DNA from 3 places in the Ralstonia sp. VS2407 genome. Region 1 is predicted to be linked to each of the others. Evidence: predicted binding sites of a transcription regulator. Region 1 holds the regulator's gene; each other region holds the start of a gene.
The links. Region 1 encodes FliA, which starts transcription of late flagellar genes. Its sites were predicted from a motif close to CTAAAGTTTNNNNNNNNNNNGCCGNTA; they were not measured.

Region 1 (8,036 bases):
GCGAGCGGCCCGAGCCACCATGCACCGTCAACCGTCCGATCCATCGCAGCACGCGCGCATTCATCGCATTGCGCTGCTGTTCAATGCCAACAAGGTGTATGACCGCGAGATCATCGCGGGCATTGGCGACTACATGCGCTCCACCCGCGTGACGTGGGACTTGTTTCTGGAAGAGGATTTCCGCTGCCGCCTACCCGGCATCGAGCGCTTTGACGGCGACGGCATCATTGCGGATTTCGACGACCCCGCCGTCGCCGAAGCGCTGCGCGGTTGCCCGCTACCGGTGGTGGCCGTCGGCTCATCGTATGAAGATGCAACGCAATACCCGGCAAAGGAGCCGTATGTCGCAACGGACAACGGCAAGCTGGTCGCGCTGGCCTACCGGCACCTGATCGAAGCCGGCCTGCAGCACTTTGCGCTGTACAGCCTGCCCCAGGCGCCAGAGAACCGCTGGGCACAGCAGCGCGAACTCGCCTTTACACGCTTGCGCCGGCAGGACAATCCCACCGCCCCGATCGAGCAGGAGATTTACCGGGGCCTCTCGACCAGCGCGCCGACCTGGCATCAGGCGATCGGTCAGTTGATTGAATGGCTGCGCGCCTTGCCCAAGCCCATCGGCATCATCGCCGTGACGGATGCGCGAGCCCGGCACCTGCTGCAGGCCTGCATGACGGCAGGCTTGGCCGTGCCGGAGGAAGTCGCCATCATCGGCATCGACAACGATCCGCTCACACGCACGCTGAGCCGCATCCCGTTGTCGTCCGTCATTCAGGGCACCGTGGAGATGGGGCGCACGGCCGCACACCTGCTGCATCAGATGCTGGGCGGCGCCCGCCTGGCAGGCCGGCAGATTCTCGTGCCGCCGGTTGGCATCAATGTGCTGGCGTCGTCGCGGCACCAGCCGCTTGCCAGCCCGTATGTCATGCGCGCGCGACATTTCATCCGGCAGTACGCCTGCCAGGGAATCAAGACCGAGCAGGTCGCGGACTACGTCGGTATCTCGCGGTCATCGCTCGAAGAACACTTTCGTCGTGAATTGAATTGCACCGTGCACCAGGAAATCCTTCGCCATAAGCTCGACGCCGCCAAGCACATGCTGGCCAGCCGTGATGTCGCCACCGCCGAGGTGGCGGTGCGCTGCGGCTTTACCTCCCCGCAATACATGCACGCCGTATTCCGACGCGAGCTGGATTGCACGCCACGCGAATACCAGGAACGCACCATCACAGAGGGCCAATCATGAGCATCGCGTCAGCGCTGTCCGCACACGCGCCGCTCGACGGCGCCATCTCGTCAGCAACATGGGGACAACTGCCGGGCGGTGAACCGGTTCGGCTGTTCACGCTGCGCAATGCCTTGGGCATGCGCGTTTCGATCAGCGACCTGGGGGCGACGCTCGTCTCCTGGCAAGCGCCTGACCGCGGCGGGCGCCTGGGCGAGATTCTCCTGAACCACGCGACGCCAGCCGCCTACCTTGAATCACCAGGCTATCTGGGCGGATTGATCGGACGCTGGGCGAACCGGATTGCGGGCGCGCGGTTCACGCTCGACGGCATCGACTACGCCCTCGATCGCAATGAAGGCGGCAATCTGCTCCATGGGGGGGCGAGCGGGTTTCATCGGGCGCTATGGCACGCCGAGGATCACGACGGCGCATTGGTCATGCGGCTCAACTCCCCGGAAGGCGATGCGGGATTCCCCGGCAACGTCGCCGTCCAGGTTCGCTATGCGCTTGACGACGATGGCACGCTGTCGATCGACTACGAAGCCCGGACCGATGCGCCCACGCCGATCAACCTGACAAGCCACGGGTATTTCAACCTGAGCGGCAAGCCCGGCACCGACATCAAGGGCCACATCCTGTCGATCGATGCCGACGCGTATCTGGAAGTCGATGCCAAGCTGATCCCGACACGAACAGCCAGCGTTGCGGGCACGGCGTTCGATTTTCGCCAGGGTGCGCCCATCGGGGTACGGCTGGACTGGCCTAACGCGCAACTCGCGCAGGCCGGCGGGTTCGACCACTGCTTTGTGCTGCGCAATACGGCGCCGGAGGGGCGCTCGCAGGTGCGCCCGGTCGCCCGGCTGTATGACCCCGGCAGCGGGCGCGAATTGACAGTGCTCACCGATCAGCGCGGGCTGCAGTTCTATTCGGGCCACAAGCTGGCCGGCACGCACGCGCTACGCAGCGGCTTATGCCTGGAAGCGAGCGCGTTCCCGAACCAGGTCAACATGCCCGATGCGGAAACGGTCATGTTCCGCCCGGGCCAGGTCTACCGGCAGCACACCGCATACCGCGTGTCGGTTGCTGAAGAAGCCTGAGCGAGACCTGATCCGCAGACCTAAGCCGAGCTGAGGCACGCGGCTTGGATGTTCAATGCGCAGCTGCGGCCGCGCCGTGCATGACTTCGTGCGAACCGCGAATGCCGTTGAACCATGCGTTGAGCACCACGGCCACCAGCGTGCCCATCACGATGCCGCTGTGGGTGATCGGGTGCGTCCAGTCCGGAAAGTGGTGGAAGAACGCCGGCGCCAGCGTCGGCATCATGCCAAAGCCGACCGATACGGCGATGATCAACAGGTTGTGGCGCTGTTGCTGGAAGTCGACCATGCCCAGCATGCGGATGCCGGCTGCGGCCACCATCCCGAACATCACGATGCCTGCGCCGCCCAGCACGTATTGCGGCACGGAAGCCACCACGTAAGACAGCTTCGGAAACAGCCCCAGCACGATCAACAGCAACCCGCCGGCGGCCGCCACATAGCGCGAACGCACGCCCGTGATCGACACCAGCCCGATGTTCTGCGAGAACGACGTATGCGGAAACGTGTTGAACACCCCCGCCACCACCGTCGCCAGACCGTCGGCACGCAGGCCGTTGGTGAGTTCGTTGCGCGAGATGGGCTTGCCCACCACGTGCGACAGCGCGAGGAACATGCCGGTTGATTCCACCAGCGTGATCACGATCACGATGCACATCGACATGATGGCCGACAGCTCGAACTTCGGCATGCCAAAGTGGAACGGCGTCACCAGCGTCATCAGCGGCGCGACGCTGGCGTCGGCCAGCGACACCTTGCCAAACGCCGCCGCCACCAGCGTGCCCGTCACGATGCCAAGCAGCACCGCGATATTGCACAGCAGTGCGTTGCCGAACTTGGTCAGCAACAGAATCGTCACCAGCACGAGCGCTGCAATGGCCAGGCCGAATGGATCGCCGAACGCCGGGTTCGGCACCATGTGCTTCACGCCGTCGACCACCTGCGGAATCATCTGCTGACCGCCCGCGGCCCAGTTGATGCCTACGCTCAGCAGCGAAAAGCCGATCAGCATGATGACCGTGCCCGTCACCACGCGCGGGAACAGGCCCAGCAACCGGCCCATCAGCGGCGCAATGGCAATGCCGAACACACCAGAAACGATGGACGCCCCAAAAATGCCGGGCAGCCCCATGCCGGGCTCTACGCCAATGGCGATCATCGGTGCCACCGCAGCAAATGTGACACCCATCATCACCGGCAGGCGGATCCCGAAGATCAGGAAACCGAGCGATTGGATGAGCGTGCCGATCCCAGCCGCAAACAGGTCGCAATTGACGAGGTACGAGAGATCGCTCTTCGACAGGCCAAGCGCATTGCCGACAATCAGCGGCACGGCAATCGCCCCGGCGTACATCACCAACAGGTGTTGCAGGCCAAGTGCGAACAGACGGGGCAGCGGTAGGAACTCGTTGACGGGATCGGCAACGGTGTCGGCGATTGTCGACGAAGAAGGCGAGGGTTGGCCGGGGGATTGGCGCATTGTCTGTCTCCTGGGGCCGCTCTCGTGTCAATGCCGGGAGCGTGCTTTAGGCGGATGGGGCGGATTCCATCCGCCGGCATTCATGCGGCGTGATGCCGCGTATTTGCCGGAATCTTGGAGGGGCGCCATTTTTCTGTCAACAATTCCATACGTTTTTTGTGTACATATTTTGCGTTCTTAAACGTATGTGCGTCGTCATCCACCTCTTCACGCCTCCACGCGTGCCCGCGTGAACGACGCCCCAAAGAAAAAGCGCGGCCGCGACATGAGTCGCTGGCCGCGCAGTAGAAATACCTGGCAGGTAAAGCTGGAACCGGGAGCCGCCAACAAACCCAGTGAAGCAGAAGGTCTTGTCAGTGGCGCTCAGCAGACCTCAGTTCAGGTCGGCGTCGGCAGCCATGCGCGATCACGTAGGCGCGAGCGGATGCGGGCGATGGCCTGGCTGTGGATCTGGCACACGCGCGATTCCGACACGCCCATCACGGCGCCGATTTCGCGCAGGTTCAGATCCTGCTCGTAGTAGAGGCTCATCATGAGCTTTTCGCGCTCGGGCAGTGCCTCGATGGCGGCGACAACCGATTCGCGCAGGTCGTGGTCCAGCAGCTGGTCCAGCGGCGTGGCGTCGTTCTCGGGCGCGCGGTTCTCGATGAAGGCGTCGGCGTCTTCGCGGTCGAAATCTTCGTAATACAGCAGCTGGCTGCCTTGCAGGTCGACCAGTTGCTTCTGGTATTCGGCCAGCGACATGCCCAGCGCCGCGGCAATCTCGGTCTCGGTGGGCGCGCGGCCCTTCTGCTGCTGCAGCTTCTGGATCGCCTGCTCGATCGTGCGTGCGTTGCGGCGCAGGCCGCGCGGCAGCCAGTCCGAGCCGCGCAGTTCGTCCAGGATCGCGCCGCGAATACGCTGGGCCGCGTAGAACTCGAACTGCACGCCCTGCGTTTCCTCATAGCGCGACAGCGCATCGAGCAAGCCCATCATGCCAGCCTGGATCAGGTCGTCCAGCTCAACGCTGGCCGGCAACTTGACCATCATCTGGTTGGCAATGCGGCGCACCAGTGGTGCGTACGTGGCCATCTCGTCGGACTTGGTCTTGCGACCGGTTGCGGTGTACATATCCATGCCTGCCTTTGACGCTTCGTTCATGCTGCGCCTCAATAAACCAATTCGGCCGCGCGTGCGGTGGCGCCAAGCGTCGGAGTCGCTGTCGACATTGACGTTGCTTGCGCCGATTCATCTGCCGGCTGTGCCGGTGCCCGCGCCGACATGACCACCCGCGACGGCGCATTGCCATCACCGGCTTGGGCCTCGGCGCTGGCCCAGCTCAACATTTCTTCGGCAAGCTGGCGGAAGGCCATGGCCGAAGGCGATGCGGGAAACGCACTCGCCACGGGCTTGCCGAGCGAGAGCGCAAGTTCTACGTGCCGGTCCTCCGGGAGGTAGCCGGCGAAATCGATACGGGTGTTCAGGTACTGGCCCACGGTATTGGCCAGGTTGCCGAACACGCGCACGGCGGAATCCACCGAATGCGCGCCGCACACCACGGTGCGGATGCCAGCGCTGCCTTGCAGCACGGCGGTTTTCTTGAGCAGCGTGTACGCGCTCTTGATGCCTTCCGGACCATCGGAGAAGGTCAGCAGCACGTCGTCGCAGGCTTCGGCCACGGTGCTCAGCGCCCGGGTGCCGAAATGCGCGGCCACGAGCGTCACATCCGCCGTCTCGTCGTACTGCTCGAGCACGCCGGGCATGGCGAGCATGGTCTGGGCGTTCACCACGGCCGTGTCGCGGCCCATGGCGGACAGCGCGATGCGCAGGTTGTCGACAAAGTCATCGACCTGCTCTTCCGCACCGATCACCAGCACACGGCGGGCAGCAGCATGACCGAGCATGCGCCGCAGCCCTGCGGCTTGATCCTTGGCGAATGGCGTCGTCATGGTCGCCCCCTTGTCAGGCGAAATCGAAAGCGGCCAGGCCAGGTTCGCGGTTACCTGAGTTACGCAACACCGCGCCCTGCGCCACCAGCAACGATTCATCCGAATCCAGCGTGAACGACGACTGCTCCGCACCGGCCCGGAACGAGCGATGGATCAGCAGCTTCTTGTTCGGCACCGCAATGTCTTCCGGCACACGCTGGCCGTACGACACGTAGTGCAGCGGCAGGCGGCGGCGGATCATCACGTCCATCGCGTGGCCCACAGAGGCGGCCTCGTCGATCTTGGTCAGGATGCAGCCGGCCAGGTTGGCGTCGCGGTAGGCACCCACCACTTCATCGAGCGTCTTGCCGTTGCTGGCAGCGTTGAGCAGCAGCAGGCGCTTGATCGACGGGCCCACGGCATGCAGCATCGCCATCTGCTCGGACACGGCGCGGTCGCGCTGGCTCATGCCGATGGTGTCGATCAGCACCACGTGCTTCTCGCGCAGGTCGTTCAGCGCCAGGCTCAGGTCTTGCGCGTCTTTCACGGCATGCACCGAGACGCCCAGGATCTTGCCGTAGATGCGCAGTTGTTCATGGCCGCCGATCCGGTAGCTGTCGGTCGAGAGCAGCGCCACGCGCGATGCGCCATGGCGCAGCACGAAGCGCGCGGCCAGCTTGGCGGTCGTGGTGGTCTTGCCCACGCCGGTCGGGCCCATCAGGGCAAACACGCCACCCTGGTCGAGCAGACTGTTTTCATCCGACACGGTGCTCAGGTTCTTTTCAATCGCGCGCTGCACGAAGTCCAGCGCCCCCTCATACGAGTCGTGCTGCGGCATGTTCTCCAGCACGTAGCGCGTGAGCTGTGCCGAGAACCCTGCGTTGAGCATGGTCTGGAACAGGCGCGTACGCACCGGGTCGCCCAGCTTCACGCCCAGCGAGGCCAGGCTCGACATGGCGTCGTTCAGGGTGCTCTTGAGCGTTTCGATCTCGCCGACCATGCGGCGGGTCATCACGTCGGTCTCGGCACGGATGCTTTCCTTCACGTCGGCCTGGATGGCCGAACGCTGCAGGCTCACGTCATCACGCGCGGCTTCGGGCTTGGCCATTGTGTCCTCCACGCGGACGAAAATGTCGGACGCCTTGTCTGCGTCGGCTTGCGCCTCGATGCGCGCCTTCACGGGCGCTTCGGCCTTCTGCTGCTCGGCGCGAAGATTACGGGCCTGGGCTTCCACGCGCTCGGCAAAGCTGCGCAGCGAAACCGGGCGGTCATCCTGCTCGCGTGCCTGTTCACGTGCCTGCTCGCGACGTGCGGCAAAGCGGGCGGTCGATTCCACCTCCGGCTCATCGTCTTCCACCGCGGTGCGGCGGGCGATGAACTGTGCGGTGCTCGCCAGGGCCTGCGCTGCGGATTGGGCAACCTCGGCATTGGCACGGTCCAGCGACAGGCCGGCCAGCATGCGGGTCGACGCAGCCAGCGCATCTTCTTCGCCGAACGCCACGTCGTCGTCAACACGCGTTTGCAGCGTACGGCCGGCAGGCTTGGCTGCCGGAGCGACTTGAGCGACCGGCGCTGCCGGTGCGTCTTCCTGTGCGGGGGCGCGGCGCGAAGCAATGAAGCGGTTGCGCAGACGGGCCAGCGCGTTCGGTGCCGGGGCCTCGGCCTGCGGGGCCTCTTCAGCGGGTGCCTGAGCGGCAACGACGGCTGCGGTTGCCGCGGCAATCGGGGCGGGCTCGGGAATCGGGGCCGGCGCCATCGGACGGCGCTGCGCCGTCTTGGGTGCCGACGATTGCGTGTCGACCAGCGCATCCACGTGCGAGTCGCATGCCGCGATGATCTCGATGCCACCCGGAATGGCGCGGTTCGACAGGATCAGAGCGCCATCGCCCAGTTGGTCGCGGACTTTGCGCAAGACGTCACGCGACGTCAGTCCGGTAAATCGATGCATTTTCATGCGCGGCCTCCAAGCATGGCGACAACCTTAATCGTTCGGTGATCTGGAATTTCTGCGTGCGACAGCACGCGCAGGCTCGGTGCGGCACGCTTGAACAGGCGGGCAAGCATCGGGCGCAGTGCGGGCGGTACGAGCAGGACGCCCGTCTGACCCATCTGTTCGTGTTGCCGCGACGAGTCCGCAGCCGCTTGCATGAGCGAGTCAGCCAGTTGCGGTTCGATCGGGCCGGCGTTCGAGCCAACGACGCTTTGCAGCAAGATGTTCTCCAGATTCGGGTCAAGCGTGACGACCTGCATTTCGGTCTTGTTCGGGAAGAGCTGCTGGGCAATCGCCCGGCCCAGCGCCACACGCACGGCGGCGGTGAGTTCGGCGG
Region 2 (8,036 bases), on a different contig from region 1:
GGGTGTGTCGATCGGGATTGCCGTGGCGCCGCACGACGGCGACGACCCAAACACGCTGCTGCGCAAGGCCGATGCCGCCATGTACCTGGCAAAGGAGCGCGGCCGCAACAACTTCCAAACCTTTACGAGCGACCTGGACGATCGCGTCTCGCGCCGCTTCCGCATTGAATCGGGCCTGCGGCGTGCGAGCGACCGCAACGAGTTCTACGCCGACTACCAGCCGCGCGTGGATGTGCGCAGCGGCCGCATCGTCGGCGTGGAAGCGCTCATCCGCTGGAATTCGGCCGATTTCGGCCGCATGATGCCCGGCCAGTTCATTCAGGACGCCGAAGAAACCGGCCTGATTGTCGAGATCGACCGCTGGATTCTGCGCGCCGCCTGCGATCAGCTTGCACGCTGGCGCCGCATCGGGCTGCCGGACTTGCGCATGTCGATCAACCTCTCGGGCCAGGCATTCAGCTCGGGGCAGTTGAGTGCGATGGTGCGTGGTGCGCTATCGACCAGCGGCTTGCCTGGTAACGCGGTGGAACTGGAGATGACCGAAGGCATTCTGATTCGCGACGATCCGTCATTGCATGCGCTGCTGACCGAGCTGCGCGCGATGGGCGTATCGCTGGCGCTGGACGATTTCGGTACCGGATATTCATCGCTGTCGTACCTGCACCGCTTCCCGATCGATACGTTGAAGATCGACCGTTCGTTCGTGCAAGACCTGCCGCACGTGGCCGAACGCGCGGCCATCACGCGGGCCATCATCATGATGGCGCAGGCCATGGGCATGAAGACCGTGGCCGAAGGCGTGGAGACCACCGGCCAGCTTGAATTCCTGCGGGAAGTCGGCTGCGACGAGTTCCAGGGCTATCTGCTCACGCGGCCACTGGAGCCGACGGCGGTGCAGGATCTCGTGCGCGAGAACGCGCGCCGCTACGGCGAGCGTGTTCCCCGGTTTCTATAAATATCGAGTCCATTCAGCGTGCCCCGGAAGGCGTAGCGAGCGCCCCGAGGTTGGCGTGAGAAGCGCAGCCGTACACGTGTACGGCGAGCATCGCAAGGCCAAGATCGGGGTGCGCAGTAGCTTTACGGGGCACCCTAGAGTTGGAGGCCGTTGCTGACTACGTACATGGTCAGCTCGGCGTTGTTGCGCAGCTTCATTTTCGAGAGCACGCGCCCCCGGTACACGCTGACCGTCTTGACGCTGATCTGCAGTGCCTCGGCAATCTCGCCCAGCGTGCGGCCGGAGCCCAGCATGCGCAGGGTCTGGAATTCGCGGTCGGAGAGGATGTCGTGGCGGGGCTTGTCCCAGTCGACGTTCAGGTTGTCCGCCAGGACTTCCACAAGGTCCGACGGCAGGTATTTTTTGCCCTTCGAGATGGCGTTGACGGCCGCCAGCAACTGCGGCTGGCTGGCGTCCATCGGCAGATAGCCGGCGGCGCCCGCCTTGAGCGCCCGCACGGCAAGCAGCGCTTCGGGGTGGCGGCCCAGTGCCAGCACGGCCAAGCGAGCATGCTGCTGGCGCACGGTCTTGATGGTCTGGAATTCGTCCCCGGTGGCCGATTCCACCGAGAAAAGCATGACGTCCCACTCGCGCTGGGCGAGCAGGTCGTTATTGGCATCGCGCAGGTCCGGCACAGCCTCGATCTGCCGGGCCAGGCGCGAATCCTTGAGGATCTGGCGCAGGCCGACACGGGCGATATCGTGCGGTTCGACGATCAGGACATTGAGCATGGTGGGTGTTGCGGGTCAAACGCGGGCTCGCTTCGAGCTCTTCTTTCCACCGGCAGGCTGTTGGGCCGAACTGGCGGGCTTGCAACTCCCCATCTGTGCACTGTGTGGCGCTCTATATAGAGAAGGATGCTGGCGCCTATGGACTGGTCGATCGAGTATAGCCGAGGGCCTGCAGGCCAAGAAGCAGGCTCACCGCCTCTTTTGGAGGGGTGCCTAAAGTCAGGCGCCCGCAAGCCCAAACCGCCGCCGACGCACAAATTTGTCAAGGCGACCCTAAACTTTCCTCAGAGGCCACCGATAACCTGAGTACAACGCAGACCTGATCCCCTTCAAGTTGCAGGTCACGTTGCCCGGCCTAGCCGGAATTAGCAAACACGGGCAACAAACCATCGGGAAACTTAGGAGCCGTCATGTCCCTCAGCCTCAATACCAACATCTCGTCCCTGCAAACGCAGCAAGCTCTGTCGCAATCGCAGTCCGCTCTGCAAACGTCGCTGCAACGTCTGTCGACCGGCCTGCGCGTGAACAGCGCCAAGGACGATGCCGCCGCTTACGCTGTGTCGTCGAGCCTGACCACCACGCTGAACTCGCAAACCCAAGGTATCCAGAACGCCAACAACGCTCAGTCGTACCTGCAAACGGCTGACTCGTACCTGGGCCAGGTTGAAAACAACCTGCAGCGTATGCGCCAACTGGCTGTGGAAGCCAACAACGGCGGTCTGTCGACCACCGACCAGGCCAACCTGGACAAGGAATACCAACAGCTGGCCACCGCCAACAAGAACATCGAAACGAACGCCAACTACAACGGCGCCAAGCTGTTCGATGGTTCGGTGACTTCGACCACGTTCCAGTACGGCCAAAGCGCATCGACCGACGTCGCCACCGTCACCAACGCCAACCTGGCCAGCTTCGGTACGCTGTCGAGCACGAGCGTGACCTCGACTGCCAACGCAACGGCAGCTCAGGCGGCCATCGATACCGATCTGGCCAACCTGAAGTCGGCACGTGCCAGCCTGGGTGCACAGCAAAGCGGTCTGAGCTCGACCATCAACACGCTGACCTCGTCGAACACCGCCCTGTCGGCTGCCAAGTCGGCCATGATCGATACCGACTATGCGTCGGAAACGTCGAACATGACCCGCCAGAACATCCTGCAGCAAGCGGGTACGGCGATGCTGGCGCAAGCCAACTCGGCACCGAACAGCATCCTGAGCCTGCTGAAGGGTTAATCAGTAAGTTGGATGCAGCCTCGCCGCCTCGCGGTTGGGCCAAGGGCCGGCGCTCCTCGGGGCGCCGGCCTTTTTTCTTTTGTCGGATACCCCACTTTTTCGTGGGTGGCGCCTGCATAACCTGCCCTAAAGAAGCTGCGGCCAGTGCCGTTGTGTAGAGAGACTTCCGCCGGCGCAGATGCTTATCGGACCCGATCATGGCGACTACCACTACCACCTCCTCAACCAGCAGCTACGTTCCGCCGATCTCCATTCCCGGTATCGGGACGAGCATCGATGTCAATTCGCTGGTGTCCAGCCTCATGAAGGTGGAAAGCCAGCCGCTGACGCAACTGCAGACACAGCAAAGCTCGTACCAGACGCAGCTGTCGGCCGTTGGTTCGCTCAAGAGTGCGCTATCGACCTTCCAGACCGCGTTGTCAAACCTGACGAGCGCGTCGAACTACAGCGCGATGAAGGCCAGCGGCTACGACACGTCGATGCTGAGTGCGTCGGTGACGGGCTCGGCGCCTGCAGGTTCCTACGCGGTCAATGTCACGCAGCTTGCGCAATCGCAGGTGCTCGCGGCGCAGGGGCAGACCTCCACCACGACGGCCATCGGCAGCGGCGCATCGACCACGATTTCGTTCTCGTTCGGCTCGGTGTCGGGCGGTTCGTTTTCCGGTGGCAAGTACACCGGTTCGACGTTCACGCAGAACGGCAATCTGGCGGGTGGCTCGATCACGATCGATTCTTCCAACAACACGCTGGCGGGCATCCGTGACGCGATCAACTCGGCCAACCTGGGTGTGTCGGCCAGCATCGTGAACGACGGCAGCGGCAGCCCGTACCGTCTGGTGCTGACGTCGACTGCGGGCGGCTCCAGCTCGGAGATGAAGATTTCGGTGTCGGGCGACTCGACGCTGCAATCGCTGCTCTCGCAAGACCCAGCTGGCACGCAGAACATGACCGAGGTGACCACGGGCCAGAACGCCCTGGCCACCATCAACGGCATTGCCGTGCAGAGCCCGACCAACACGTTGTCGAACGTGGTGGACGGTACGTCCTTCACGCTCTCCAAGACGGGCAGCACCAACGTGACGGTGGGCAACGACCCGACCGCCACCACCACCGCCGTCACCAACTTCGTGAACGGCTACAACGCGCTGCGCACGCAACTGAATTCGCTCACCAAGATCGACACCGCCAACAGCGCCAACAACGGCCCGCTGGCGGGCGATGTGAGCACCAAGACGCTCATCAACCAGATTACCGACGTGCTGGGCCAGGCGGTCGGCAACGGCAATTACCAGTCGCTGGGCAGCGTGGGTGTGACGATGAATTCCGACGGCACGCTGTCGGTTGACAACACCAAGCTGTCGGCAGCGGTTGCAAAGTCGCCCAGCCAGGTGGCGGGCTTGTTTGCCGGTACCGGCACGGCCACCGATTCGCTCGTCAGCGTGCCGACGTTTTCGGATTCCACGCAGGCCGGCACCTACGCCGTCAACGTGACGCAGTTGGCCACGCAGGGCACGCTCACGGGTTCTGCCGCCGCCAACACGACCATCACGGCGGGTGTGAATGACACGCTCGCGTTCAACATCAGCGGCATGTCCGTCAACGTGACGTTGGCGGCCGGCAGCTACACCGCAGCGACCCTGGCTGCGCAGATCCAGAGCCAGATCAACGCATCGACCACGCTGCAGAGCGCCAAGGTCACTGCGTCGGTGTCGGCTGACGCCAGCGGCGTGCTGAGCGTGACCGATAGCCAGTTCGGCTCGGTGTCGGCGGTGTCGGTATCAGGCGCGGGGGCTTCATCGCTCTTCGGCGCGAGCCCGACGGCCACCAACGGTCTGGATGTGCAGGGCACCATCAACGGCGTTGCTGCCACCAGTTCGGGGCAGAACCTGTATGGGGTCAGCGGTTCGGCCACCGACGGCTTGACGGTGCAGGTGGCCGGCGGCCCGCTGGGCGCCCGTGGCACGGTCACGGTGCAGCGCGGTTACGCCGCCCAGCTCAATACGGTGATGACGAGCCTGCTGTCGTCCAGCGGCATGGTGCAGAACGAGACGGACGCGATCAACAGTTCGCTCACTTCGCTTGCCAGCCAGATCACCGCCATGCAGACGCGGCTGGATAACAAGCAGGCGCTGTACTACACGCAGTTCAACGCGTTGTCGGCAGCGGTGGCGAGCATGACGAACACCAGTAATTACCTGACGACGCAGCTCGCGGCCATTGCGAAGCAAACTTCGAGCAGCAACTAAGCCAGGTTCAGGTTTAGAGCACAACCCAAAACAAAACAGACTACAGCGAGGACCTTTTCCATGTACGCTGCACGCCGTGCCATCGGTGCCTATGCGCAAGTCGGCATCGAGACGTCCGTGGTAGACGCCAATCCGCACCGCCTCATCGCCATGCTGTTCGAAGGCGCGCGCGCCGCCATCAACCTGGCCGGCGCCGCCATCCAGCGCGGCGACGTGCTGGCCAAGGTGCGGGCGTTCGACAAGGCCATCTCGATCATCGGCCAGGGCCTGCAGGCCAGCCTCGATCACCAGCGCGGCGGCGACATCGCTGTGCAACTGAACACGCTGTACGACTACATGCTGCGCCGCCTGCTGGTGGCCAACGGCAACAACGATCTGACAATCCTCGCAGAGGTGGACGCCTTGCTGGTCCCGCTGCAGGATGCGTGGCTCGCCATCGGCCAGACCGGCCAACCGGCTGCCGCCGCGGCGAACAGCCATCTGAGCGTTGTGAGCTGATTGCCGGTCGTTTGTAGGAACGCGACCTTTGACTGAATTCGGCCCAACTGGAGCCAATATGCACCGCAACATCCCGATCAAGGACAGCGAAAGTCTGTTCACCTGCTACGAAGCCATCGCACGCCTGACCGCCGAAATGGTCAGCGCGGCCGAAGTGGGTAACTGGGAAGTCGTCAGTACGCTGGAACGCGAGAGCGCCGCCTATGTGGATGCGCTGCGCCGTTCCGAGCCGCATCCGCAGCTCTCGCGTGCAGACGTGGAGCGCAAGCGCACGCTGCTCGTGCGCATTCTGGAAGATGACGCCCGCGTGCGCGCCATGGTGTATCCGCGCCTGGACCGCCTGCAAAAGCGCATCGACACGGCGCGCCGCGCCACCACCGCAAGCAACGCTTACGGCAGCATGGCGCGTTATTGAGACGAAGCGTTCTGCAGCTGTTTTGACAGCGTCAGATAGTGCTCGGACTTGCGTGCGAGCGCGTGACTCTGCATCTGGTACACGATCGCCAGTTGCTGGGCAGCGAGGAAGCTGCCCCGGCCGACGACGCTGCCGTCCATCTCCGGTTGATCGCCGATCTCAAGGCAACGGTTGAAGACCTGCTCTGCCAACGGTAGCCACCGGGCGCCTGCCTCATCAGGCTGCTTGGCCGCCGCATCCAGCAACACCAATCCCAGCGCAAAGCACAGATCAGGAAAGTCCGGCCACGTCTGGATGGCGACATCGCCTTGCGCGAGCGCCTCTTCAACGCGGTCGGCCTTGCCGAGGCTGTACACATAGCGCAGCGCGAGGTTGCGGCGGTAGGGCGCGTCAGGCGGCGCCAGGCTGAAGGCGCGTGCGTAGTACGTTGCGGCCTTTGCGTAGTCTTCATGGTGCAGCTCGGTTTCCTTGCCGAGCTGATACAGCACGTATGGGTCGTCCGGCCGGTGCGCGAGTTCATCGAGCAGCAGTTGCGTATTGCGCTCGCCTTTCTTCTGCATCTTGGCTGCGGTATAGCCGTCGTGGCGGACCACGATCGGCACGCGCGCCGCTGGCAATGACGACACCGGCTGCTCGTGAATGCGCCCCGTATAGTGCACGCCACGCGGCAGCACGCGCGGGATCCACGCAATCAGTTGGCTGGCGGCTTCGGCCGCATCCGTATCGTTCTTGACGCACACCACGCCCACGGACGGCTCTCGGCCGCTGAGTGTGCGCAGGTGCTCGCCGCCACTCTCCAGCCATTCGTCAGCGTCGAGGACGAGATTCCAGTCGGCATTGGCAGCCTGCAGAGCGGTGTTGCGCGCGGCCGAGAAATCGTTCGTCCAGGCCATGTGGCTGACGAGCGCGCCGCACGACTGGGCAATGGCTACGGTGTCGTCGGTCGAGCCCGTATCCAGCACCACCATGCGATCGACAAACGGCTTGGCGCTGAGCAGGCAGCGCGCAATGCTGGCGGCTTCATTGCGGGCGATGACAACCAGCGCCACATCGGCGGAAGCGGACGGTGCGCTCATTCGCGGTCGTCCGCCGTAGCCAGTGCGTCGAGCAGCTTGCGCAGCACGTTGCGCGTGGCGCCAATCTCGTCCAATTCCAGCGGAATCTTGCAAACCAGCGCTTCGGGCACTTTGGCCGCCCGCTCGCGCAGTGCGCGGCCGGCGTCGGTCAATTCGATGACGACGCGGCGCTGATCCTCGGGATCGCGCGTGCGGGTGACGAGGCCTTGTTCTTCCAGGCGCTTGAGCAACGGGGTCAGCGTGCCCGTATCGAGGTACAGCGTGCGGCCGAGGTCACCTACGGCGCACGGCGCCTGCTGCCAGCACGCCAGCATCACGAGGTATTGCGGATAGGTCAGGCCCAGCTCATCCAGCAGCGGCCGGTAGAGGCGCGTCAGCAGATGGCCGGCGGCATACAAAGGAAAGCAGAGCTGCTGATCGAGCGCCAGCACGTCGTTCACGGAAAACTCCCGGGGGGACGGTCTGGCGCCCGAGCGGCGAGTGCCGCATCGGCCCTGAAAAGGCTAAGCGAGGCTCAGCGCGTGACCGTGTTCAATTGGACGTCAATATTGCCACGGACGGCATGCGAATAGGGGCATACACCATGTGCGGCAGCCACAAGCGCCTCCGCCGTCGCCTGGTCAACGCCGCTCAGGGTGGCCGCCAGCGACACCGTCAACGCAAACCCGCCGTCTTCGCGCGGGCCGATGCCGACCGTGGCCGTGACCGATGTCGACGCCAGCTTGATCTGCTTGGCACGTGCAACATGCAGCACTGCGTTTTCAAAGCAGGCGGCATAACCGGCGGCAAACAGTTGCTCAGGGTTGGTGGCGGCACCGCCGGCGCCGCCGAGTTCGCGCGGCAG
Region 3 (8,036 bases), on a different contig from region 1:
TTGGCACCGCCAAACAGGGCCACGCCTGACGCATCGCGCTGGTTGGCCGTCGACAGCAGCTGCTGGTACTGCTGCTTGACCTGCGCCAGCACGCCAATGCGCTGCGAATCCGTCATCAGCGAGGTGTTGGCCCCCACCAATGTCTGTTTGCCTTGCTGCAGCGTGGTCACCAGGTTGGTGAGCGCCGAAGACACGCTGGTCAGACGCGCGTCGGTGGTGTCGCGATTGGCTTGGTACTGATCGTTGGCGTCCTGCGTTTGCTGCAGTTGCGCCATCTGGCCGAACGCGCTGGGGTTGTCGCCCGCGCTGTTGAGCGCGATGCCGCTCGCAATCTGCTGCTGCAGCGTGAGCAGGTTCGATTGCGTGTTCTGCATCGAAGCGGAAGACGCTGCAAAGAATTGGGCGGTACTGACTCGCATGATCGGTCCGGACGAAGGGCTTTAGGACGTTATCGGCAGGCGGGGCGTTTTCTTCAGTTGCCCCGATCAGCCGCCGGCAATCGACAGGAGGCTGTCGAACAGCGAATTGGCCGTCTGCATCACCTTGGCGGAGGCCTGGTAGGCCTGCTGGTACTTCATCAGGTTCATCGCCTCGTCATCGAGATTCACCCCCGACACCGACTGCTGCTGTTGCGTGGAGCTGGCCAGCAGCGCCTTCTGCGAGGTCAGGTTGGTGCTGGCGCGGTTGGCCTGCACACCCACCTGAGTGACGAGGTTGTTCCACGCCGAGCCGATCGACGTCGTGCCGCCGTCCAGCAGGTTGCTGTTGCGCAGCTTGGCCAGCGCGCTGGCGTTGCCGTTGTCGGTGCTGTTGGCGGTGTTGGCCGAAATGGTGAACGTGTCGCCGTTGCCGGGCGAGCCCGAAAGCGTCATCTGCACGCCGTTGAAAGCGTACGTCGCGCCCTGCGTGTACGGCGCCGTACCGCCCGTGTACGTGGTCGACGTACCACCCACCGTGACAGTGACACTGCCCGGGAACCCCGACAGCGAGCCGCCGACGGCCGAGCTGTACGTCAGGTTGATCGGCGACGTGAGCGGCGAGCCGGCATACGTGCTGTCCACGCCCAACGACGACACCGCGGCGCTGCCCGTGTTGTTGCTGCCCTGGTTGAGCACCACGGGCGAGGCCGCCGCCACGTTGTGGTAGTCGGTGGTGAGCGTCTGCATGGTGGCGGCCGCGTTGGCGGTCGGGCGCACCAGGAAGGAGTCACCGCTGTTCATCGTGCCCGACAGGTTCAGCGTGACGCCGTCGATCGTGGTCGGCCAGCTCGACACCGTCACGGACCCGGAGCCGTCCGGATAGTGCGAAACGGTGTAGGCGCCGCCCTGATACTTGACCTGGTAGTCGTAGCCCTGCCCCGCATTGGCGTTGGTGATGCTGGCCGTGAGCGTGCCGCTGCCGGTGTTGTTCGTGCTGGGCGCGACGCTGGGGCTGGCCACGGAGAAGAGGTCCGTGCCCATTTTGCCGTTGGCGTCCATGCCCAGCTTGTTCTGCGCATTCACGTCGGCCGTCACGGCCGTGGCCAGGCGGCCCAGGCTGTTCTGCGCCGGAATGAGCGTGTTGTTGCGGAAGTCCATCAGGCCGCCCAGCGCACCGCCGCCGAGCTGGCTGTCGTCGATGTTGACCGTACCGCCGGGGCTCTTGTAGCCCACCGACAGTTGCGTCGGGTCGTACTGCGACGGCACCGCCGTCAGCTGGTAGCTCTGGTTGCCCTGCACCAGCGCCTGGCCGTTGCCCACGTAGATGTTGAACTGGCCGTCGCCGGTCTGCACCACGCTGGCCTTGATCGACTGATTGAGCGTCTGGACAAGCTGGTCGCGCTGATCACGCAAATCATTGGCCGGCTGGCCGGTCGACGCTTCGGCCTTGGAAATCTGGTCATTCAACGAGGCGATCTGCTGCGCGGTGCCATTGACGGAGCTGATCTGCGTCTGCACCTGCGTATTGACCTGGCTGTTGAGCGAACTCAGCTGGCCGGCAATCGAATTGAAGCGGCTTTGCAGGCCGGCCGCAGCGTTCAGGAAAACCTGGCGCGCGGTGGTGTCCGACGGCTTGGAGGCCAGGCCATCGGCGGCATTGAAGAAGCTGGTGAGCGACGAAGTCAGGCCGCTGTTGCTGTCCGACATGTACTTGCTCAGGCCCGACACCAGGCTGTTGAGCTGGTCGGCCGCACTGGTCGAGGCCTGGCCGCTTTGCACCTGCGCGGTCAGAAACTGGTCATAGATGCGCTTGACGGTCGTGACGTTGGCGCCCTGGCCGAGATAGCCCACGCCGGCGTACAGCGGAATGTTTTCCGTCTGCACGGCTTCCTGGCGCGAATAACCGGGCGTGCTGGCGTTGGCGATGTTGTTGCCGGTCACCTGCAGGTTGATATCGGCCACCCGCAGGCCCGACGCGCCAATATTCAGAAGGGAGCTGCTCATAGTTGTCTCGGTGCGGGCAGCACGAAGCCGCCGAAATAAGCTCTAGAAACAACATCGGCCGGACAAGCGGAAACTTGAGCCGGCCGTCGTCGCCAAAATATGCTTTTTAAATCACTCAAACGATCTGCTTGAGCACCGCCATGATCTTGTGGGCGTAGTTCGGGTCGGTGGCGTAGCCGGCGCGCTGCAGCCCCTTGGCGAACGACGCCGCATCGTTGCCGTTGCCGGCTGCCACGACGTTGCTGTAGCGCGGGTTGTTGGCCAGCAGGTTGGCGTAGTCCTTGAAGGCCTCGGCGTACGAGCTGTACGCGCGGAACTTCTCCTGCACCTTGTGGGCGACGCCGCCGATGTATTCGGTGGTGGTCACCGTGGCAGTCTTGCCGGCCCACGAGCTGCCGGCCTTGATGCCGAACAGGTTGTGCGTATTCGTGCCGTCGCGTGCCTTGATCTCGCGACGGCCCCAGCCGGACTCCAGCGCCGCATGCCCGATCATGAAGTTGGCCGGAATGCCGGTTTCCTGCGCGGCCTGCGATGCGTGGCCGATCAGCTTGTTATAGAAGCTGGTCATGCGCTCGCCGCGCGGCTCGGACGCCACCGTCGACAGGTCAACCTCGGGCGGTGCGCTCGGGGTCTGTGCCTGCGCATCTGCCTGCTTGCGCAGGGCGGCCAGTGCACGTTGCACGCGTTCTTCCAGGCCGGGGCGCGGCACGGTGCTGATGCCCGAGCCGTCGTCTTCCGTGCCCGGCGCCACGGCGGCCGCCATGCTGTTGAGCGACGAACGCGCGATGGCCTTGGCGGCATCGCTCGTGGCACCGGCGGCACCAGCAGCACCCGGCAGCGCGGTATTGGTGGCCGTTGTGTTCGACAGGGCGGTGTTCACCTTGCCGCCTGCATCCGGGTTCACATGCGTGGCCTGACGCAGCATCTGCTTCAGAAGCTGGTCTGCAACGCCCACGCCGCGCGAGGCCATGGTCTGCGAAAGCTGCTGATCGAGCATCGACGTGTACATCTTGGTCGACGACGAATCGAGCGGCCCGTTCTGCGGCGATGCATCGCGCATCTGCTTGAGCATCATGTTCACGAAGATCGCGTCGAACTGCTTGGCGACGGTCTTGGCGGCGCCGGTCGGATCGGTACGCGCCGTTTGCTTGAGCGACTCGAAACCCTTGGAATCGAGCGCCAGGCGGCTGGTGAGGTCGGTTTGGTTCATCGTGGCCTCCCCAGCGTCAGATGATTTCCAGATCGGCGCGCAGCGCGTTGGCCGCCTTCATCGCCTGCAGGATCGAGATCAGGTCTTGCGGGTTGGCACCGATCGCGTTGATGGCCTTAACCACGTCCGCAAGGTTGGTACCGCCCTTCACGCTGATGAGGCTGCCCCCTTGCTGCTTGACCTCGATGCTCGAGCGCGCCGCCGCCACCGTCTGCCCTTGCGAGAACGGCGCCGGCTGGCTCACGACCGGGTCGGTGCTGATGGTGACCGACAGGCTGCCATGCGCCACCGCGCAGGGCTCGAGCTTGACGAGCTGGTTCATCACCACCGAGCCCGTACGGGCGTTGATCACCACACGCGCGGCGGCCAACGCCGGCGTCACGTCAATGTTCTGCAGCTTGGCCAGGAAGCCGACGCGGTCCGACGCCAGGGCCGGTGCCCGCACGTTGATCGTGCGGCCGTCCGCGGCTTGCGCCGTATCCGTGCCGAACTGCTTGTTGATGGCGGTAACGATGTTCTGCACGGTGCCGAAATCCGTCGTGCCGGTATCGAGCTGGATGCTGCCGGCCTCGCCCACCGTGGCCTGCACGGCGCGCTCCACCGTGGCGCCATTGGCGATGCGGCCGGCGCCAAGCTGGTTGATCTGCACCTTGCTGCCGTTGGCCGATGCGCCTGCGCCGCCAATCACCACGTTGCCCTGTGCCAATGCGTAGAGCTGGCCGTCCACGCCCTTGAGGGGCGTGAGCAGCAGCGTGCCGCCACGCAGGCTCTTGGCGTTACCGATGGACGATACCGTCACGTCGATGGTCTGGCCCGGCCGCACAAAGGCGGGCAGCGTGGCCGTCACCACCACGGCGGCGGTGTTCTTGAGCTGGATGCTCGCGCCGGCCGGCACATTGATGCCGAACTGCGTGAGCATGTTGTTGAAGCTCTGGACCGTGAACGGGGTTTGCGTGGTCTGGTCGCCGCTACCGTCCAGGCCCACGACCAGGCCGTAGCCGATCAGCGCGTTGTCGCGCACGCCGGCAACGGTGGTCAGATCCTTGATGCGGTCAGCGTGTGCCGTGCTCGGAACAACCGCCGAAATTGCGCTCAGTGCCACCAGGGCCGCGCCGATGATGCGATGCAAAGTCATGGCAGATCCCTCAGAACGGTGACACGGTCAGGAAGAACCGCGACAGCCAGCCCATCTGCTGCGACTCGGCCACGTAGCCCGTGCCGCGGTATTCCATGCGTGCGTCCGCCACCTGGGTGGACAACACGGTGTTTTGATTGTTGACGGTGGTCGGGTTGACCACGCCGGAGAACTTGATCGACTCGGTGCCCTGGCCCACGGCCATCTGCTTCTCGCCGCTCACCACCAGGTTGCCGTTGCCCAGCACTTCCACCACCGTCACCGTAATCGTGGCCGTGAAGTTGTTCTGTGCACCGTTGGCGCCCTTGCTGTCGAACTTGTTGGCGTCGCTGGCCGACACACCCAGCAGAGAGAGCACGCCCGCGTTCATGCCGGCGAAGGTCGGCACCGAAGCGCTCATGCTGCCCGTGCGGTTGACGCTGCCGGAGGTCTGCTTGCTGGCCGCCGTGTTCTCGGTGATCACGATGGTGATCGTGTCACCCACCATGTGTGCGCGGCGGTCTTCGAACATGCCGCGGAAACCACCGCTGCCCGATGCCACTTCCTGGTAGATCGCCCCGTTCTGGCGCGGCGCCATCACCGGCATCGGTGGGCGCGCGGTTGTCGGACCCTGCACGATCGGGGCCGGCGGCGGCAGCATGCCGCACGCCGTAGCGAGCAAGGCGGCCGTGCCAAGCACGGCCAATCGAACGACTCGAGCAGCCGGCACAGCGCGGCCGCTGTGCTTGCCATTCTGGAGCGAGTAAACCGGGGGGGTATGCATCGCACTACATCCTCAAAAACTGCGCCGTCAGCTCAAAGCTGAGACAGCTTCTCCAGCATCTGGTCCGACGTCTGGACCGACTTGCTGTTGATCTCGTACGCACGCTGCGTCTGGATCATGTTGACCATTTCTTCCACCACGTTCACGTTGGACGTTTCAACGTAGTTCTGATTGAGCGCGCCCACGCCGTTCGAGCCCGGGTTGGCCAGGTTGGCCGTGCCCGACGCTTCGGTTTCGGCGTACAGGTTTTCGCCCATGCTGCGCAGGCCGGCCGGGTTGATGAAGTTGGCCAGTTGGAACGTGCCCACCTGCGTGTTGTTGACCGTGCCCGGCGTGGTGACCGTCACGACGCCGTCCTTGCCGATGGTCAGGCTGGTGGCGTTCTGCGGCACCGTCACGGCCGGCTGGACCGGGTAACCGCTCGAGGTCACAAGCTGGCCCTGCGCGTTGATCTGGAAGCTGCCGTCACGCGTGTAGGCCAGCGTGCCGTCGGGCATCTGCACCTGGAAGAAGCCGTTGCCGTTGATGGCCACGTCGGTCGAGTTGCCGGTCTGCTGCAGGTTGCCCTGCGTGTGCAGACGCTCGGTGGCGACGATGCGCGTACCGGTACCGATCTGCATGCCCGAAGGCAGCGTGGTCTGTTGCGACGACTGCGCACCCGGCTCGCGCACGTTCTGGTACAGCAAGTCTTCGAACACGGCGCGCGAGCGCTTGAAGCCCGTCGTGTTGACGTTCGCCAGGTTGTTCGAGATGACATCCAGCTGCGATTGCTGGGCGTCCATCCCGGTCTTGGAAATCCACAGGGAGCGAATCATGTTCGAGTCCTTGGTTGATTCAATTCAATGCGCCGGCCGTTCAGGCGTGGCGCAGCAGTTCATTGGCCGACTGGGCGTTCGTGTCGCTCGTGTGCAGCGACTTCATCTGCATTTCCAGTTGGCGCGAGATTTCGATCATGTTGACCAGCGAGTCGGTCAGGTTGACGTTGCTGCCTTCCAGCGCCCCGCCGGTCACACGAACTTTTTCATCCACGTCGGCGTCCTGGCCGTCGCGCTGGCGGAACAAGCCGTCGGCGCCGCGGTCGATGTTCGACGGGTCGATGCTCACCAGCTTCAGGCGGCCCAGCGACACGGGCGGCGTACGGCTGTCGGCGCTGATCGCGTTGACCGTACCGTCCTTGGCAAACTGCACCGTGGTATCGGGCGGCAGCGTGATCGGGCCGCCATCACCCAGCACGGGCTGGCCGGAGAGCGTCTGGATCGTGCCGTCAGGACCGAGCTGGAACGTACCGGCGCGGGTGTAAGCCTCGCTGCCATCAGGCGTCTGCACGGCAAAGAAGCCTTGCCCGTCGATGGCCACGTCCAGGCTGCGGCCGGTGGTCTCGATCGGGCCGGGCGCGAGGTCCGTCCCGATGGCCGAGGCCATCACGTAGCTGCGCGTGGGCGAGCCATCGCCTTGCACACCCACCGTATGGAACGCATCGATCTGCGCCTTGAAGCCGGTAGTGCTGGCGTTGGCGAGGTTGTTGGCGCTGGCAGCCTGTTGGTCGAACAGGTGCTTTACGCCAGTCATCGACACGTAGATCGAGCGGTCCATGCGAGTGTCCTTGGTGTGCGGTCAGTCAGCTTCGGGCAACGACGATTACATCGTCACCAGGGTCTGCAGGATGGTGTCCTGCGTCTTGATGGTCTGCGCGTTGGCCTGATACGAGCGCTGGGCAATGATCATGTTGACCAGCTCGGCAGACAGGTCCACGTTGGATTGCTCCACCGCCGACGACTGCAGCAGGCCGAACGAACCCATGCCCGGCGTACCCAGGTTGGGGGCGCCCGAGTTGGACGTTTCCACCCACTGGTTGCCACCGATGTTCTGCAGGCCTTCCGGTGCCTTGAAATTGGCCATGGCGACCTGGCCCAGCGTTGCCGTGCGGCCGTTGGAGTAGCGCGCGGTGACAGTGCCATCGGTACCGACCGAGTAGCTGGCCAGGCGGCCGGTGGCGTAACCGTCTTGGGTCACGCCCGGAGCGGTGTCGTTGTAGCCGCCGCCGTACTGCGTGGTGCCCGTGAAATCCATGCTCGCGATGCTCATCCCGGGGAAGGCCGTGGCGATCTTGCTTGGCGTCGAGGTGAGCTGGCCGCTGCTGTTGAACGTGAGCGACGTCACCGGGTTGCCGCCGGTCGGGTTGTTGCCGTCAACTTGCGAGTACACATCCCAGCCCGAAGCGGTGCGCACGTAGTAATTGGTCAGCATGTGGGCCGTGCCCGTGCCGTCGTACACCTGTTCCGAAACGGAGTGGTTGAACGTGGCCGAGTTGGTGGGCGAGAACGGCGTGGTGGTCGGCGCCGTGGCGGCGGCGTCCAGGTTCACGCCGAACGCCGTGTTGGTGGTGGCCAGCGGCGCCAGGTCGTTGACGGGAATCTTCAGGTTGGTCAGCACGGCGGTGTTGACCTTGCCGGTGGAATCCACGCCGTAGCCGGTCAGGTTCTGGCCGGTGGCCGAGATGATGAA

Region 2: fliD (flagellar filament capping protein FliD) is a predicted target of FliA. The motif match lies at 3,084-3,110, and genes of this name have one in related genera.
Region 3: flgK (flagellar hook-associated protein FlgK) is a predicted target of FliA. The motif match lies at 2,476-2,502, and genes of this name have one in related genera.

The regions. Positions count from the first base shown of each region.
Region 1 is NZ_JBRFVG010000006.1:277,737-285,772, reverse strand. Features, by position in the region: gene ACU8YE_RS13050 (XylR family transcriptional regulator) at 20-1,243, shown strand; gene ACU8YE_RS13045 (aldose epimerase family protein) at 1,240-2,322, shown strand; gene ACU8YE_RS13040 (nucleobase:cation symporter-2 family protein) at 2,375-3,802, opposite strand; gene ACU8YE_RS13035 (RNA polymerase sigma factor FliA) at 4,181-4,942, opposite strand; gene ACU8YE_RS13030 (MinD/ParA family ATP-binding protein) at 4,951-5,730, opposite strand; gene flhF (flagellar biosynthesis protein FlhF) at 5,744-7,663, opposite strand; gene flhA (flagellar biosynthesis protein FlhA) at 7,660-8,036, opposite strand, start outside.
Region 2 is NZ_JBRFVG010000008.1:45,187-53,222, forward strand. Features, by position in the region: gene ACU8YE_RS14715 (sensor domain-containing protein) at 1-955, shown strand, start outside; gene ACU8YE_RS14720 (LuxR C-terminal-related transcriptional regulator) at 1,090-1,725, opposite strand; gene ACU8YE_RS14725 (flagellin N-terminal helical domain-containing protein) at 2,136-2,957, shown strand; gene fliD (flagellar filament capping protein FliD) at 3,155-5,203, shown strand; gene fliS (flagellar export chaperone FliS) at 5,264-5,701, shown strand; gene ACU8YE_RS14740 (flagellar protein FliT) at 5,760-6,116, shown strand; gene ACU8YE_RS14745 (glycosyltransferase) at 6,110-7,192, opposite strand; gene ACU8YE_RS14750 (MarR family winged helix-turn-helix transcriptional regulator) at 7,189-7,632, opposite strand; gene ACU8YE_RS14755 (organic hydroperoxide resistance protein) at 7,707-8,036, opposite strand, start outside.
Region 3 is NZ_JBRFVG010000008.1:28,125-36,160, reverse strand. Features, by position in the region: gene flgL (flagellar hook-associated protein FlgL) at 1-419, opposite strand, end outside; gene flgK (flagellar hook-associated protein FlgK) at 486-2,423, opposite strand; gene flgJ (flagellar assembly peptidoglycan hydrolase FlgJ) at 2,539-3,633, opposite strand; gene ACU8YE_RS14645 (flagellar basal body P-ring protein FlgI) at 3,650-4,768, opposite strand; gene ACU8YE_RS14640 (flagellar basal body L-ring protein FlgH) at 4,779-5,531, opposite strand; gene flgG (flagellar basal-body rod protein FlgG) at 5,564-6,346, opposite strand; gene flgF (flagellar basal-body rod protein FlgF) at 6,387-7,124, opposite strand; gene flgE (flagellar hook protein FlgE) at 7,170-8,036, opposite strand, start outside.